2 regions of the Microbispora sp. GKU 823 genome follow, and region 1 is predicted to be linked to the other one. Evidence: predicted binding sites of a transcription regulator. Region 1 holds the regulator's gene; the other holds the start of a gene.

Region 1 (7,407 bases):
GCGCTTCAACGACTACAGCCCGTCCTTCACTCAGGACGGCAAATACCTGGCCTTCCTGTCGGACCGCACGTTCAACCCGGTCTACGACAGTCACGTCTTCGACCTGTCCTTTCCCAGCAGCTGCCGGCCCTACCTGGTGCCGCTCAAGGCCACCACGCCCTCGCCGTTCGACCCCTCACTGGCGGGCCGCGGCTTCGGCGGGGACGACGACGCCGGCCCGGAAGACAAGAACGGCGAGAGCGCCAAGAACGACGCCGGGAAGGACGGCGAGCCCGGCCCGCCGCGTCCGACCGAGGTGGACGCCGACGGGCTGGCGGCGCGCATCGTGCCCGTGCCGGTGCCCGCCGGCACCTACTCCAACCTGCGTGCCGCAAAGGGCGGCCTGCTGTGGCTGCGCCACCCGCTCACCGGCGAGCTCGGCGACGGCACCGAGCCCGGCGAGCCGGTCCTCGAACGCTACGACCTGGCCAAGCGCAGGGCCGGCGAGCTGGGCGGGGAGTTCTGGGCCTTCGAGGTCAGCGCCGACGGCACGCGCCTGGTGGGCAACGGCGGGCACGGCCTGCAGACCCGCGCCACCGGGGACGACGACGAGGTCGTCACCATCGACCTGGACCGCGTGGCCGTGACCGTCGATCCGGTCGCCGAGTGGCGTCAGGCCTACGCCGAGGCCGGGCGGCTCATGCGCGACCACTTCTGGCGGGCGGACATGAACGGCGTGGACTGGCAGGCCACGCTCGACCGCTACGCCCCCCTCGTGGAGCGGCTCGGCGCCTACTCCGAGCTGATCGACCTGCTGTGGGAGGTCCAGGGCGAGCTGGCCACCTCCCACGCGTACGCGCGGCCGACCGGCTACGGCTACGATCCCCGGCGCCGCCAGGGCCTGCTCGGCGCCGACCTCGCCCGGGACGAGAACGGGGTGTGGCGGATCAGCCGTATCCTGCCCGGGGAGTCCTCCGACCACGAGGCCCGCTCGCCGCTGCTCGCGCCCGGCGTCGCCGTCCGCGAGGGCGACGCGATCGTCGCCGTGAGCGGGCGTCCGGTGGATCCGGTCCGCGGGCCGCTGGCGCTGCTGTCCGGCACGGCGGAGCGGCCCGTGGAGCTGACCGTCCGGCCCGATTCCGGCGGCGAGCCCCGCCGGGTCGTCGTCACGCCCGTCGCCGACGAGACGCGGCTGCGGTACCACGACTGGGTGGCCGGGCGGCGGGCGTTCGTGCGTGAGGCGTCGGGCGGGCGGCTCGGCTACCTGCACGTGCCGGACATGATGTCCACCGGGTGGGCGCAGTTCCACCGGGATCTGCGTACCGAGATGGGCTTCGACGGGCTCGTCGTGGACATCCGCGACAACGGCGGCGGGCATGTCTCCGAGCTGGTGCTGGAGAAGCTGCAGCGGCGGGTCACCGGGTGGTCGCTGGCCCGGGGGTACGAGCCGGCGCGATACCCGGAGGACTCGCCACGCGGGCCCATCGTGGCCGTCACCGACGAGTTCGCCGGGTCGGACGGGGACATCGTCAGCGCCGGGATCAAGAACCGCGGCATCGGGCCGCTCGTGGGCACGCGGACCTGGGGCGGCGTGATCGGCATCGACTCGCGGTACGCGCTCGTGGACGGGACCGTCGTCACGCAGCCGCGATACTCGTTCTGGCTGGAGGGCGAGGGGTGGGGCGTCGAGAACCACGGCGTCGACCCGGACGTCGAGGTCGTCGTGACGCCGCAGGACCTGGTCGCCGGGCGGGATCCGCAGCTGGCGCGGGCGGTGGAGCTGGCCCTGGCGGCACTGGAGGACAGGCGGCCGGCCACCCCGCCGGAGTTGCCGCCGCTGCCGTGATCCCCCGCTGCCGATGACGTTGACGATCGGGCAGCCGTACGGACAAAATTACGCCCGAGCCACAAACTAGTCATATCGATGTAGGCGTGCGGTCAGGGCATGCCGCGACCACCACCGCTCCGGCGGTGGTCTGGGGTGCGCGCCTGACCGTATGGCTCGCCGTCGGCGTGCGCCCCGCGTGGGAGGCACGTCTTGTACAGACGAATTCTCGGCGGGCTGGCGACCGTCGCCGCGATGGCGGCGACCGTTCTCGTCGTCACCGGTTCGCCGGCGAACGCCGCCGGTACGGGCACCGGCTACCTGCACACCAGCGGGAACAAGATCGTCGACAGCACCGGCGCCACGGTCCGGCTGACCGGCATCAACTGGTTCGGCATGGAGACCGACAACAAGACCTTCCACGGGTTGTGGGCGAACAACCCGTGGAAGAGCCAGCTCGACCTCATGGCGAACCTGGGCTACAACACGATCCGGGTGCCGTTCTCCGACGACGCGCTGAAGCCGGGCGCGCAGGCGACGAGCGTCAACACCTACTCCAACCCCGACCTGATCGGCCTGTCCCCGCTGCAGATCCTCGACAAGGTCGTGGACTACGCGGGCCAGAAGGGCATGCGGATCATCCTCGACCGGCACCGGCCGACCAGCGCGGGCCAGACGGCGTTGTGGTACACCTCGGGCGTCCCCGAGTCCACCTGGATCAGCGACTGGAAGTCGCTGGCCCAGCACTACGCGGGCAACACCACCGTCATCGGGGCCGACCTGCACAACGAGCCGCACGCCGACGGCACCAACCCGAACGCGACCGGCTCCTGCTGGGGCTGCGGCGACGAGTCGCGCGACTGGCGCCTGGCGGCCGAGCGCGCGGGCAACGCCATCCTGTCCGTGCAGCCCAACTGGCTGATCTTCGTGGAGGGCGTGAGCTGCCCGAGCGGCGGCCTGTCCAACGTCTGGGACAACGACACCAGCAACGACGAGGACTGCGGCTGGTGGGGCGGCAACCTCACCAAGGCCGGGCAGTACCCGGTGCGGCTGAACGTGGCCAACCGGCTCGTCTACTCGCCCCACGAGTACGCCACGTCGGTCTACCACCAGGCGTGGTTCGACGACCCGTCGTACCCGGCCAACATGCCGGCCATCTGGGACAAGTACTGGGGCTACCTGTACAAGCAGAACATCGCGCCGATCATGGTGGGCGAGTTCGGCACCACGCTGGCCAGCAACATCGACAAGATCTGGCTCCAGGAGCTCATGAAGTACATGGGCAGCGGGGTGAACGGCATGTCGTTCACCTACTGGTCGTGGAACCCCAACTCGGGTGACACGGGCGGCATCCTGAAGGACGACTGGGCGACGGTCGACCAGGCCAAGCAGAGCATCATCTCGCCCTATCTGATCCCGCCCACGGGCGGCAACCCGACGCCGCCGGTGTCGCCCTCGGCCTCGCCGAGCGTGTCCCCGTCGGCGTCTCCGTCGGTCTCGCCGTCGGTCTCGCCGTCGGCGTCTCCCTCCGCGTCGCCGTCCGCGTCTCCTTCGTCGCCCGGTGGGAAGACGTGCACCGCCACGTACAAGGTCGTCAACCAGTATCCCGGCGGATTCCAGGGCGAGGTCACGGTCAAGGCGGGGTCGTCCGCCATCTCGGGCTGGACCGTGAAGTGGGCCTTCCCGAACGGCCAGAGCATCAGCCAGCTCTGGAGCGGCACGCTCAGCGCGAGCGGGTCCAACGTCACGGTGACGAACCTGGCCTACAACGGCGCGCTGGGCGCCGGGGCCTCGACCACGTTCGGCTTCAACGGCAGCTGGTCGGGCACCAACGGCGTTCCGTCGCCGGTGAGCTGCACCGCCTCCTGACGGCGAACCGAACACGGCAGAGCACAAGCCCGGCGCTCACGAGAGCGCCGGGCTTGTCCCTGTGCGGCGTCCGGAACCGGCGGACGGTTACAGCTTGCGCAGGACGGCCGTCACCTTGCCGAGCACGGTGGCCTCGTCACCGGGGATCGGCTCGTAGTTGGGGTTGTGCGGCACCAGCCACACGTGCCCGTCCTTGCGCTTGAACGTCTTCACGGTGGCTTCGCCGTCGATCATGGCGGCCACGATGTCGCCGTTGTCGGCGACCGGCTGCTGCCGCACCACGACCCAGTCGCCGTCGGCGATGGCGGCCTCGATCATCGAGTCGCCGGAGACCTGGAGCAGGAACAGCGTGCCCTCGCCCACGAGCTGCTTGGGCAGCGCGAACACGTCCTCGATGCTCTGCTCGGCGAGGATGGGACCACCGGCGGCGATGCGGCCGACCAGCGGCACGTAGGCCGCGGTGGGCCGGTTGAACCCGGACTCCTCCTCGGAGGTGGCGTCGGGGTCCACCCACAGCACCGGCTCGCCCGGCAGCCGGACCTCCAGGGCCCGGGGCCGATGCGGGTCACGCCGAAGGTAGCCCTTACGCTGGAGCGCCGTGAGCTGGTGCGACACGCTGGAGGTGCTGGTCAGCTGGACCGCTTCCCCGATCTCCCGCATGGACGGCGGATAGCCGCGCTGCTGGACCGAGTCGCGGATCACCTCGAGGATCTTCCGCTGCCTGGGGGTGAGGCCAAGCGAGTCGCGCCTGCGAACCGCGAGGTCGCTGACGCCATCCGCTTGCTCACTTCGGTCACTCACGATGCCACCTCTCAATCCGTGTTCCTCATGTCGCACAGAGCGACCGTACCGCGATTCAAGATCACCGTCAAACAATTGTTCGATATCCAGCGAAATCGCCGATCTCGCCGTCCACCTCATCGTACGGGAGTTCGATCGATCCCGTGTTCGATTTCCCCGATCTTCTCTGTGTGCTGTACGCCCAGGTCAGAAGCCGTACGGAAATCGGCCGGAAAAGGCTCGTAAAGGGCGTATTCCGCGACCCGTGGGGCAGGTGATGCGCCCGTGACTGGAGGCGCGACACGCGCGCCGAGCAGGCACTTCCCCTCCCGTGGCCGGTTCGACTTGCGTTCAAGGTCGGGCACTCCTACGGTTGGACCACAACATCTAGTAGTCACAGCGGTGTAAGTTCACCACACCTTGTGTTCCGGATGTGCGTTCAGGGAGGCGATGAAGTGCACTGTCCGTTCTGTCGCCATCCGGACACCCGGGTCGTGGACAGCCGTGCTGCCGAGGACGGGGCGGCGATCCGCCGCCGGCGCACCTGCCCCGAGTGCGGGCGCAGGTTCACCACGCAGGAGACCGTGCTGCTGATGGTGAGCAAGCGCAGCGGAGTCACCGAGCCGTTCTCCCGGGAGAAGGTCATCGCCGGCGTGCGGCGGGCCTGCCAGGGGCGTCCGGTCAGCGAGGACTCCCTCGCCCAGCTCGGGCAGCGCGTCGAGGAGAGCATCCGGGGCACCGGCGCGGCCGAGATCGCCTCCCACGAGGTGGGCCTGGCCATCCTGGGCCCGCTCCGCGACCTCGACGAGGTGGCCTACCTGCGCTTCGCGTCGGTCTACCGGGGATTCGAGACGCTGGCCGACTTCGAGGCGGAGATCGAGCAGCTCAGGGCGGCCAGAGGCGACCGGGAGCCGATCGAGGAGTGAGCGCCTCCCGGGAGACCGGGACGGGGCGGAGGCGGCGGCACGGCGCCGGGTGCGGTGGCCGCGGCGCGACGATGAGGTTGTAACGAGCGTGGTCCGAAAGAGGGGCTCCACCGGGCCCTGGGAGGGGGAAGTCATGACGGAGACCGTGAGCGGCACCGTATCGGGCACGGGGGGCCGGGCCGGCAAGCGCCCGCGCAAGGGCCTGAAGATGAAGCGCGTCTTCACCACCCCGGGTGTCCACCCGTACGACGAGGTCCGCTGGGAGCGGCGCGACGTCGTGATGACGAACTGGCGGGACGGCTCGGTCAACTTCGAGCAGCACGGCGTGGAGTTCCCGGACTTCTGGTCGGTCAACGCGGCCAACATCGTCACCACCAAGTACTTCCGCGGGGCGGTGGGCACCCCGCAGCGCGAGTCGAGCCTCAAGCAGCTCGTCGACCGGGTCGTGGGCGTCTACACCAGGACCGGCCTCGAGAACGGCTACTTCGCCTCCGAGGAGGACGCGGAGATCTTCGACCACGAGCTCAAGCACGCGCTGATCCACCAGATCTTCAGCTTCAACTCCCCGGTGTGGTTCAACGTCGGCACCCGCTCGCCCCAGCAGGTGAGCGCCTGCTTCATCCTGGCCGTGGACGACACCATGGAGTCGATCCTCGACTGGTACAAGGAAGAGGGCGTGATCTTCAAGGGCGGCTCCGGCTCTGGGGTCAACCTCTCCCGCATCCGCTCGTCCAAGGAACTGCTGTCCAGCGGTGGCACGGCCAGCGGCCCGGTCTCCTTCATGCGCGGCGCCGACGCCTCCGCCGGCACCATCAAGTCGGGCGGCGCCACCCGCAGGGCGGCCAAGATGGTCGTCCTCGACGTGGACCACCCCGACATCGAGGAGTTCATCGAGACCAAGGCGCGCGAGGAGGACAAGATCCGCGCGCTGCGCGACGCCGGGTTCGACATGGACCTCGGCGGCAAGGACATCGTGTCCGTCCAGTACCAGAACGCCAACAACTCGGTGCGGGTCTCCGACGAGTTCATGCGCGCGGTCGAGGCCGGCGGGAAGTTCGGCCTGCGGGCCCGGCTGACCGGCGAGGTCATCGAGGAGGTCGAGGCCCGGTCGCTGTTCCGCAAGATGGCCCAGGCCGCCTGGGAGTGCGCCGACCCCGGCGTGCAGTACGACGACACGATCAACGACTGGCACACCTGCCCGGAGACCGGGCGCATCACGGCCAGCAACCCCTGCTCGGAGTACGTCCACCTGGACAACTCCTCGTGCAACCTCGCGTCGATCAACCTGCTGAAGTTCCTGCGTGACGACGACAGCTTCGACGTCGCGACCTTCGTGAAGGTCACCGAGCTGATCATCACCGCGATGGACATCTCGATCACCTTCGCCGACTTCCCGACGCAGAAGATCGCCGAGACCACCCGGGCGTACCGTCAGCTCGGCATCGGCTACGCCAACCTGGGCGCGCTGCTGATGGCGACCGGCCACGCGTACGACTCCGACGGCGGCCGGGCCATCGCGGCCGGGATCACCTCGCTGATGACCGCCGTGTCCTACCGCCGCTCGGCCGAGCTCGCCGGGATCGTCGGCCCGTACGACGGCTACCAGCGCAACGCCGAGCCGCACAAGCGGGTCATGCGCAAGCACGCCGCGGCCAACGACGACCTGCGCACGCTCGACGACATGGACAAGGCCCTGCACGCCGAGGCCACCCGGCAGTGGCAGGAGTGCCTCAGGCTCGGCGAGAAGAACGGCTACCGCAACGCCCAGGCGTCGCTGCTCGCCCCGACCGGCACCATCGGCCTGATGATGGACTGCGACACCACCGGCATCGAGCCCGACCTGGCGCTGGTGAAGTTCAAGAAGCTCGTCGGCGGCGGGTCGATGCAGATCGTCAACCAGACGATCCCGCGGGCGCTGCGCCGGCTCGGCTACCTGGAGGAGCAGGTCGAGGCCATCGTCGAGTACATCGCCGAGCACGGCCACGTCGTGGACGCCCCGGGCCTGCGGCCGGAGCACTACGAGGTGTT
Region 2 (7,407 bases), on a different contig from region 1:
AGGCGGGCGAAGCGGTCGCGGTCGAGGCCGTAGCGGCGGCTGTACTCCCGCGCCGAGGGGAAGTAGGCCGCGTTCATCCGCTCCAGCTGGACCCGCAGCATCATCACGACGTCCGACTTGGGCAGCACGGCGTCGAGGTCGTACGAGATCTGGCAGGGCCAGGTCTCGACCGCCACCGGCAGCAGGGTCGGCGGCGCGACCAGCGTCACCTCCGCGCCGAGCGTGTGCAGCAGCAGCACGTTGGACCGGGCGACCCGGCTGTGCAGCACGTCGCCCACGACGGCGACCTTCAGGCCCTCCAGCCGGCCCAGCCGGCGGCGGATGCTGAAGGCGTCGAGCAGCGCCTGGGTGGGGTGCTCGTGGGTGCCGTCCCCGGCGTTGACCACGCTGCCGCGTACCCAGGTGGCCAGGCGGTGCGGCGCGCCCGAGGCGCTGTGCCGGATCACCACGGCGTCGGCGCCCATGGCCTCCAGGGTGAGCGCGGTGTCCTTCAGCGACTCGCCCTTGGACACGCTCGACCCCTTGGCCGAGAAATTGATCACATCGGCCGACAGGCGCTTGGCCGCGGCCTCGAAGGAGATGCGGGTCCGGGTGGAGTCCTCGAAGAAGAGGTTCACCACCGTGCGGCCGCGCAGCGTCGGCAGCTTCTTGATGGACCGCTGCGAGACCCGCGCCAGCTCCTCGGCCGTGTCGAGGATGAGGAGCGCGTCGTCGCGGGTGAGGTCGCCGGTCGAGATCAGGTGACGCTTCATCGGTCGTCCTCCTTGATGAGCACGACCGCGTCGCGCCCGTCCGTCTCCTCCAGGAAGACCTTGACCTTCTCGCTCTTGGAGGTCGGCAGGTTCTTGCCGACGTAGTCGGCGCGGATCGGCAGCTCCCGATGGCCGCGGTCCACGAGCGTGGCGAGCTGGACGGCCCTGGGCCTGCCCACGTCGTTCAGCGCGTCGAGCGCGGCGCGCACGGTGCGGCCGGAGTAGAGGACGTCGTCCACGAGGACGACGGTCCTGCCGTCCACGCCGTCCGGGGGCAGTTCGGTGCGGCCGAGCGGGCGCGCGGGCCGCAGGCGAAGGTCGTCGCGGTACATCGTGACGTCGATGGCGCCGACGGGGACCTTGATCCCCTCGAACTGCGCGATGCGCCCGGCGATGCGGTGCGCGAGCGTGGCGCCGCGGGTGGGGATGCCGAGCAGGACGACGCTCTCCGCGCCTCTGGTGCGTTCGAGGATCTCGTGCGCGATCCGGGTGAGCGCCCGATGGATGTCGGGCCCCTCCAGGACGGCACGGGCCTGATTTTGGGCATCAGACATGAAAAAGTCACCACCTTTCCCGCCTCACGGGACGGGTCTTAAAAGGGTGTCGGGTCTGCTTAGAGTATCAGGGCCGTCTGCGAACCCCCCTCCCGCCAGGGGTGATGCCCCGGAGGGACCGTCCGCCCCCGGCGTGACGGAGGCGCGCCGGGCCCGTTCCCGGGGCGGGCGAGGGGCGTGCCGGGGATCGGAAGCCGCATCGCACCGGGTGTCGGTGATTTCGGTGAGAGCACTGTTTGACGCTCTTTTTTCCAATCAGCTTGACCTTTGGGAGTGTCGGCTTTACCGTCACTGTCCGTAACCACAACACGCGACCTTCCTGGGTAAAACCCGACGCAGCGGTCACCGAAGGTGCCGGTCACGGCACCAGCCCCGGTGTTCGGAACGCTTAGGACAAGGACGCACAATCAAGTGAGAAGAGACATAGAAAGCCGGGGGCCACACGATGCCGTCTGACTACGCCAAGTCGCTGGGCGCGCGCCTGCGCGCCATCCGGACCCAGCAGGGGCTGTCCCTGCACGGTGTGGAAGAGAAGTCCCGTGGGCGGTGGAAGGCCGTCGTCGTGGGCTCCTACGAGCGGGGCGACCGCGCGGTGACCGTGCAGAAGCTCGCCGAGCTCGCGGATTTCTACGGAGTGCCGGTGTCGGAGCTTCTTCCGGGCGGAGCCGCCCCCAGCCCTCTTGCGCCCGCTCCCAAGCTGGTCATCGACCTGGAGCGGCTGTCCCAGCTGCCGAAGGACAAGGCCGGCCCGCTTGCCCGTTACGCCGCCACCATCCAGAGCCAGCGCGGCGACTACAACGGCAAGGTGCTGTCCATCCGGCAGGAGGACCTGCGCTCGCTCGCGGTCATCTACGACAAGTCGCCGGTCGAGCTGACCGAGGAGTTCATCCACTGGGGCGTGCTCGACGCGGAGGCCCGCCGCGCCGTCGAGTCCTTCTGACCTCCCACCCGGTTCGTACGCGGCTCCCCGTGACGATGTCCGCCCTCTCCGGCCTCTCCGGCCCAGGTCGTGTCAGACACCCCCTCGTCACGGGCGGCGCCGCCGCAACGGGGAGCCGCCCGTACGAGTGATTCCCGCCACGCGGGGATAGGCAGGACATGACGTTTTACGTGGGCTCCGAGGTGGGCAGGCTGCGCCGGGTCCTGGTCGACATACCCGAACTCGCGCTCAAGCGGCTCACCCCGGGCAACAAGGACGGCCTGCTGTTCGACGACGTGCTCTGGGTGCACCGCGCGCTGGAGGAGCACCGGGAGTGGTGCGAGGTGCTCGCCGGGCGCGGCGTCGAGGTGCACCACCTCGGCGACCTCCTGCGGGAGGTGATCGAGATCCCCGACGCGCGCAAGCACATCCTCGACGGCAGCGTCGACGAGCACTGGTTCGGCCCGCTGGCCGCCGACGCGATCCGCAACACGCTCGACGCCCTCGACGCGGACACGCTCGCGCCGCTGCTGACCGGCGGGATCATCAAACGCGAGATCATGGAGCTGGGCTGCGACCCCGGCTCCATCGCCTTCCACACGCTCGGTTTGGACGACTTCGTCCTCCCGCCGCTGCCCAATCACCTGTTCGCCCGCGACACCTCCTGCTGGGTGTACGACGGGGTGTCGATCAACCCGATGCGCAAGAAGGCGCGCAGGCGGGAGACCGTCAACTACGAGGCGGTCTACCGGTGGCACCCGCTGTTCGCCGCGGGGTACGGCAACCCCGACGGCGGCGGGTTCAACGTCTGGTACGAGGGCGTGCGCATGGCCCCAGCCACCATCGAGGGCGGCGACGTCCTGGTGCTCGGCAACGGCGTCGTGCTCGTCGGGGTGAGCGAACGCACCCAGCCGCAGGCCGTGGAGATGCTGGCGACCAACCTGTTCCGGGCGGGGTCGGCGACCCGCATCGTGGCGCTCGACCTGCCCAAGACCCGTGCGTTCATGCACCTCGACACCGTGATGACCAACGTCGACGTGGGCGTGTTCACCAAGTACGCCGGGCTCGGCATGCTCCCGTCGTACACGGTGGAGCCGGGCGACACCGACAAGGAGCTGAAGGTCACCGACCACCCGCCGGAGGACATGCACAAGGCGATCGCGCGGGCCCTCGGCCTGGACGACATCAAGGTCCTCACGCCGACGCAGGACGTGCACGCGGCCGAGCGCGAGCAGTGGGACGACGGCTGCAACGTGCTGGCGCTGGAACCCGGCGTGGTCGTGGCCTACGAGCGCAACACCACGACCAACAACCATCTGCGCAGGCACGGAATCGAGGTCATCACGATCCGGGGCAGCGAGCTCGGCCGCGGGCGCGGCGGGCCGCGGTGCATGAGCTGCCCGCTGGAGCGCGACCCCGTCTGACCACGCGACGGCGTCTGAACGGAGGTCAGCCGGCCATGGGCAGCGTGGGGCGGCCGGGCAGGCCGAGGATCGACTCGACCTCGCCGACGAACCTGTCCGCCTCCGCTATGATCTCCTCTGCGTCGTTCTGCGTGACGGCCCGGACCATTCCGGCCTCGGCCGCCGCGCGCTTGGTCGCGGTCACCGCGAAGTAGGCCGCCCAGTCCGCGAGCTTGGGCTCGGCCTCCGGCAGCAGCTCCCAGGCGCTGCGCAGCCGCCGCCTGCGGCCGTCCATCGGCCGCGGACGGGCCGCGAGGATCCCGGCGGCCGCGCGGAGGGCCGCCAGATGGGCCGACACGTAGCGGTCCGCTGGGGTGGGCCCGACGGTGGCGTCCGCGAGGCATGCCCTGGCGTCCGCGAGGTGTGCCAGAACCGCCTGCGAGAGCCGGGGCCCGCTCTTCTGATCGTCGTTCTGCTCAGTCATGCCCGCCTCCTTGAGTCGTGGCACTCCGGCGAAGGTCGCCGGTGACCTCACAGTCGCAGATCGCACCGACAATTTCGCCGGCCGGGAGATCCCGTGAACCGCTCGAGATCGCCCGACGCTTTCTCAGGCTCCCGTGGGCGGCCGGACGAGGAGCTTCCCCTCTCCCCGTCCGGCCCACGCCGCGGGCCGTGCCGCATCCGTCTCCGCCGACGACGAAGGCACGAATCCAACGGGGTGGGCGCGAGCCGCGAGTCCCACGCCCACTCCATCGAACATAGATTCGATCATGTCCTCTGTCAAGACTGTCAACGAATACGTGTTCGAGGACCGCGTTCGAAACACGGGCACGAGACGACGGAGGGGCCCCGCGCGACACCTCGCGCGGGCCCCTCCGGGGGACGGGATCAGCGCCTGAAGGCGCCCCTGACGTGCACAGGGACGCCCTTGCCGAGCATGCCGGGCAGGATCTCGGCCACGTTCATCGGCAGCCGCACGCAGCCGTGCGACGCCGGGTAGAGCGGCACCGACAGCGCGCCGTGGAGCGCGATGCCGCCGTTGAAGAAGATCGGGTTGTAGAGCTGCCCGAGGTAGGACCGGTGCCAGCCCTTGACCCGCCAAGTGGTCTTGTAGTCGCCGGTCGGCGTGCGGGCGCTGCCGGAGAAGCGCTGCCGCTTGCCGTTCCAGGTGGCGTACTCGGTGTAGGGGATGCCGCTGCCGCTGGAGATGTGGCTGATCAGCACCGGCGCGCCGTCCCGGTACAGAACCATCACCTGCTTGGTCAGGTTCACCTCGACGCGGGTCGCCTTGCCCCTCGGCACCAGGACCTGGGGCGCCCGGGGGTTCTCCAGCGCCTTCCAGGTGCGGGCGGCGACCGTGCTGGTCGGCTTGATCCCCTGCACCTTCTGGAACGCCCAGACCGCCATCATGGTGGTGCCGCCGTACCGGCCGTCGACGCTGCCGGGCACATACCCGAGCTCCTTGAGCCTGGCCTGCAGCGCCTTCACCGCGGAACCCTTGGCGCCGAGCTTGAGCGTCTTGCCCGGGGCGGCGAACTGCGGATAACCGGTGGCACGGGCGGGGACGGCGCCACGTGCCGGGAGCGCGGGAAGCGCCGAGGACACCGAGAACGCCGGGAGCCCGGTCCCCGTGGTCACCACCCCCGCCGGGGCGGCGGTGCGCGCCTGCGCCGTGCCGGCGACGCCGGTCGCCGCGAAGGCCGTCGCGAACGTCACGGCCCCCACCGCGACGAGCAGTCGCCGTCGACTCCTCATCATGACCAACCCCCTCATAAGCCCGTTACTCGATCAAAGGACTCACTTTACGGTCCGATTGTGCGCCGCGTGATCGTAAGTGGCCATAATCGGCCGCGTATGCCCTTGCAATCCGTTTAGAGTGACCAGGTGGCAGAAAAGTTGCATCCCAACGTCGTCCGGGTCCAGGAGGCCCTGCGAGCCCACGCGGTGGAGGGCGAGGTCGTCGTGCTGGGCGAGGCCGCCCCGACGGCCGCCACGGCGGCGGCCCAGCTGGGCTGCGAGGTCGGCGCGATCGCCAACAGCCTGATCTTCGACGCGGACGGCGCGCCGCTGCTGGTGCTGACCAGCGGCGCCCACCGCGTGAACACCGAGCTGGTCGCGCGGCTCGTGGGCGCGGCGAAGGTGCGGCGGGCCACACCGGAGTTCGTCCGCGAGCACACCGGGCAGCCCATCGGCGGCGTCGCCCCGGTCGGGCACCCCGCGCCCGTACGCACGCTGGTGGACAGCTGGCTGAGCAAGCACGAGGTCGTGTGGGCGGCCGCGGGGCATCCCCACACCGTCTTCCCCACGTCCTACGACGAACTGCTGCGCATCACCGGGGGCACGGCCGCCGAGGTGGAGTGACGCCTGCCGGACCGGCCGGGCGCCGTTTTGCTAGTGTGCGACGCGTGATCCGACTGCGACGGGTGGGCCCCGACCAATTCAGGGCGGTGCTGGACACCGTGCTGGAGATCTACACGGTCGCCATGCGCCCGCCGTCGGACCAGCTCGCGGGCCGCATGGCGATCATGCGTAACCACGCCACCTATCCCGACTTCGACTGCGTGCTCGCGGAGGACACGCAGGCCTCCGGGATCGCCGGCTTCGCGTACGGCTTCCACGGCGGCCAGGGGCAGTGGTGGCACGACGTCGTACGCGGGGCGCTGCAGGACCGGGCCGGGCCGGTGGTGGCGGAGGACTGGTTCGGCGACGCCCTGGAGATCGCCGAGGTCCACGTGCGCCCCGAGTATCAGGGCCAGGGCATCGGCCGGCGGATGATCCACACGCTGTGCGAGGGCCGCCCTGAGCGTACGGCCGTGCTGTCGACGCACGACGCCCCCACGGTGGCCCGGCATCTCTACCGGGACGTCGGGTTCGCCGATCTGATGACCCGGTTCGTCTTCCCCGGCGGCTACGAGGAGTACGTCATCGCCGGGGTGCGGCTGCCGCTGTCCGAGCGCGCGGCCCGCGAGGGCTGACGGGACCGGCCGGCTCAGCCGGCGACGGCGGCGGGCACGCTGTGCAGCGCCTGGAACACCTCGCGGGTCGCGCTCGACCGGTTGAAGGTGATGAAGTGGATGCCGGGCGCGCCCTCGTCGAGAAGCTTCTGGCACAGCTCGACGGCGTGCTCGATGCCGAGGCGGCGGACCGCGGCCGGGTCGTCGGCGACGGCCTCGAACCGCTCGGCCACCTCCGGCGGGAACGGCGCGCCGGACAGCTGCTCCGACCGGGCGATCGTGCTCATCTGCGTGACGGGCATGATGCCGGGAATGATCGGGGTGTCGCACCCGTGGGCCGCCACGCGGTCGCGCAGCCGCAGGTAGTCCTCCGCCCTGAAGAACATCTGCGTGATCGCGTAGTCCGCGCCGGCCCGGCACTTCTGCACGAAATACCTGGTGTCCGACTCGATGGTCGCCGACCTGGGGTGCTTGTACGGGAAGGCCGCCACCCCCACGCAGAAGTCGCCCGCCTGACGGATCAGCCGCACCAGCTCCTCGGCGTACAGGACGCCCTCCGGGTGCTTGACCCACTCGTCCAGGGGGTTGCCGCCGCGCGGGTCGCCGCGTACGGCGAGGATGTTGCGGACGCCCGCGTCGGCGAACCTGCCGACGAGATGGCGCAGCTCGCGGATCGAGTGGTCGACCGCGGTGAAGTGGGCGACGGGGGTCAGCGTCGTCTCGTGCGCCAGCCGCTCGACGATGTCCACCGTGCGATCCCGGGTCGAGCCGCCGGCGCCGTAGGTCACGGAGACGAACGTCGGCCGCAGCGCCTCCAGCTCACGG

What was found. The regulator LexA, encoded in region 1, represses DNA repair genes until DNA is damaged. The targets are predictions, from matches to a motif close to TCGAACANNTGTTCGA.
Region 2: a site for LexA is predicted at 4,381-4,396, ahead of B1L11_RS37575 (SAV_6107 family HEPN domain-containing protein). Genes of this name have one in related genera too.

What each region holds. Positions count from the first base shown of each region.
Region 1 is NZ_MWJN01000116.1:16,451-23,857, reverse strand. Features, by position in the region: gene B1L11_RS37915 (S41 family peptidase) at 1-1,825, shown strand, start outside; gene B1L11_RS52985 (cellulase family glycosylhydrolase) at 2,018-3,673, shown strand; gene lexA (transcriptional repressor LexA) at 3,761-4,477, opposite strand; gene nrdR (transcriptional regulator NrdR) at 4,909-5,379, shown strand; gene B1L11_RS37895 (vitamin B12-dependent ribonucleotide reductase) at 5,513-7,407, shown strand, end outside.
Region 2 is NZ_MWJN01000114.1:6,598-14,004, reverse strand. Features, by position in the region: gene B1L11_RS37595 (aspartate carbamoyltransferase catalytic subunit) at 1-752, opposite strand, end outside; gene pyrR (bifunctional pyr operon transcriptional regulator/uracil phosphoribosyltransferase PyrR) at 749-1,306, opposite strand; gene B1L11_RS37585 (transcriptional regulator) at 1,752-2,246, shown strand; gene B1L11_RS37580 (arginine deiminase) at 2,405-3,649, shown strand; gene B1L11_RS37575 (SAV_6107 family HEPN domain-containing protein) at 3,675-4,112, opposite strand; gene B1L11_RS37570 (L,D-transpeptidase family protein) at 4,517-5,386, opposite strand; gene B1L11_RS37565 (YbaK/EbsC family protein) at 5,513-5,989, shown strand; gene B1L11_RS37560 (GNAT family N-acetyltransferase) at 6,034-6,603, shown strand; gene metF (methylenetetrahydrofolate reductase [NAD(P)H]) at 6,618-7,407, opposite strand, start outside.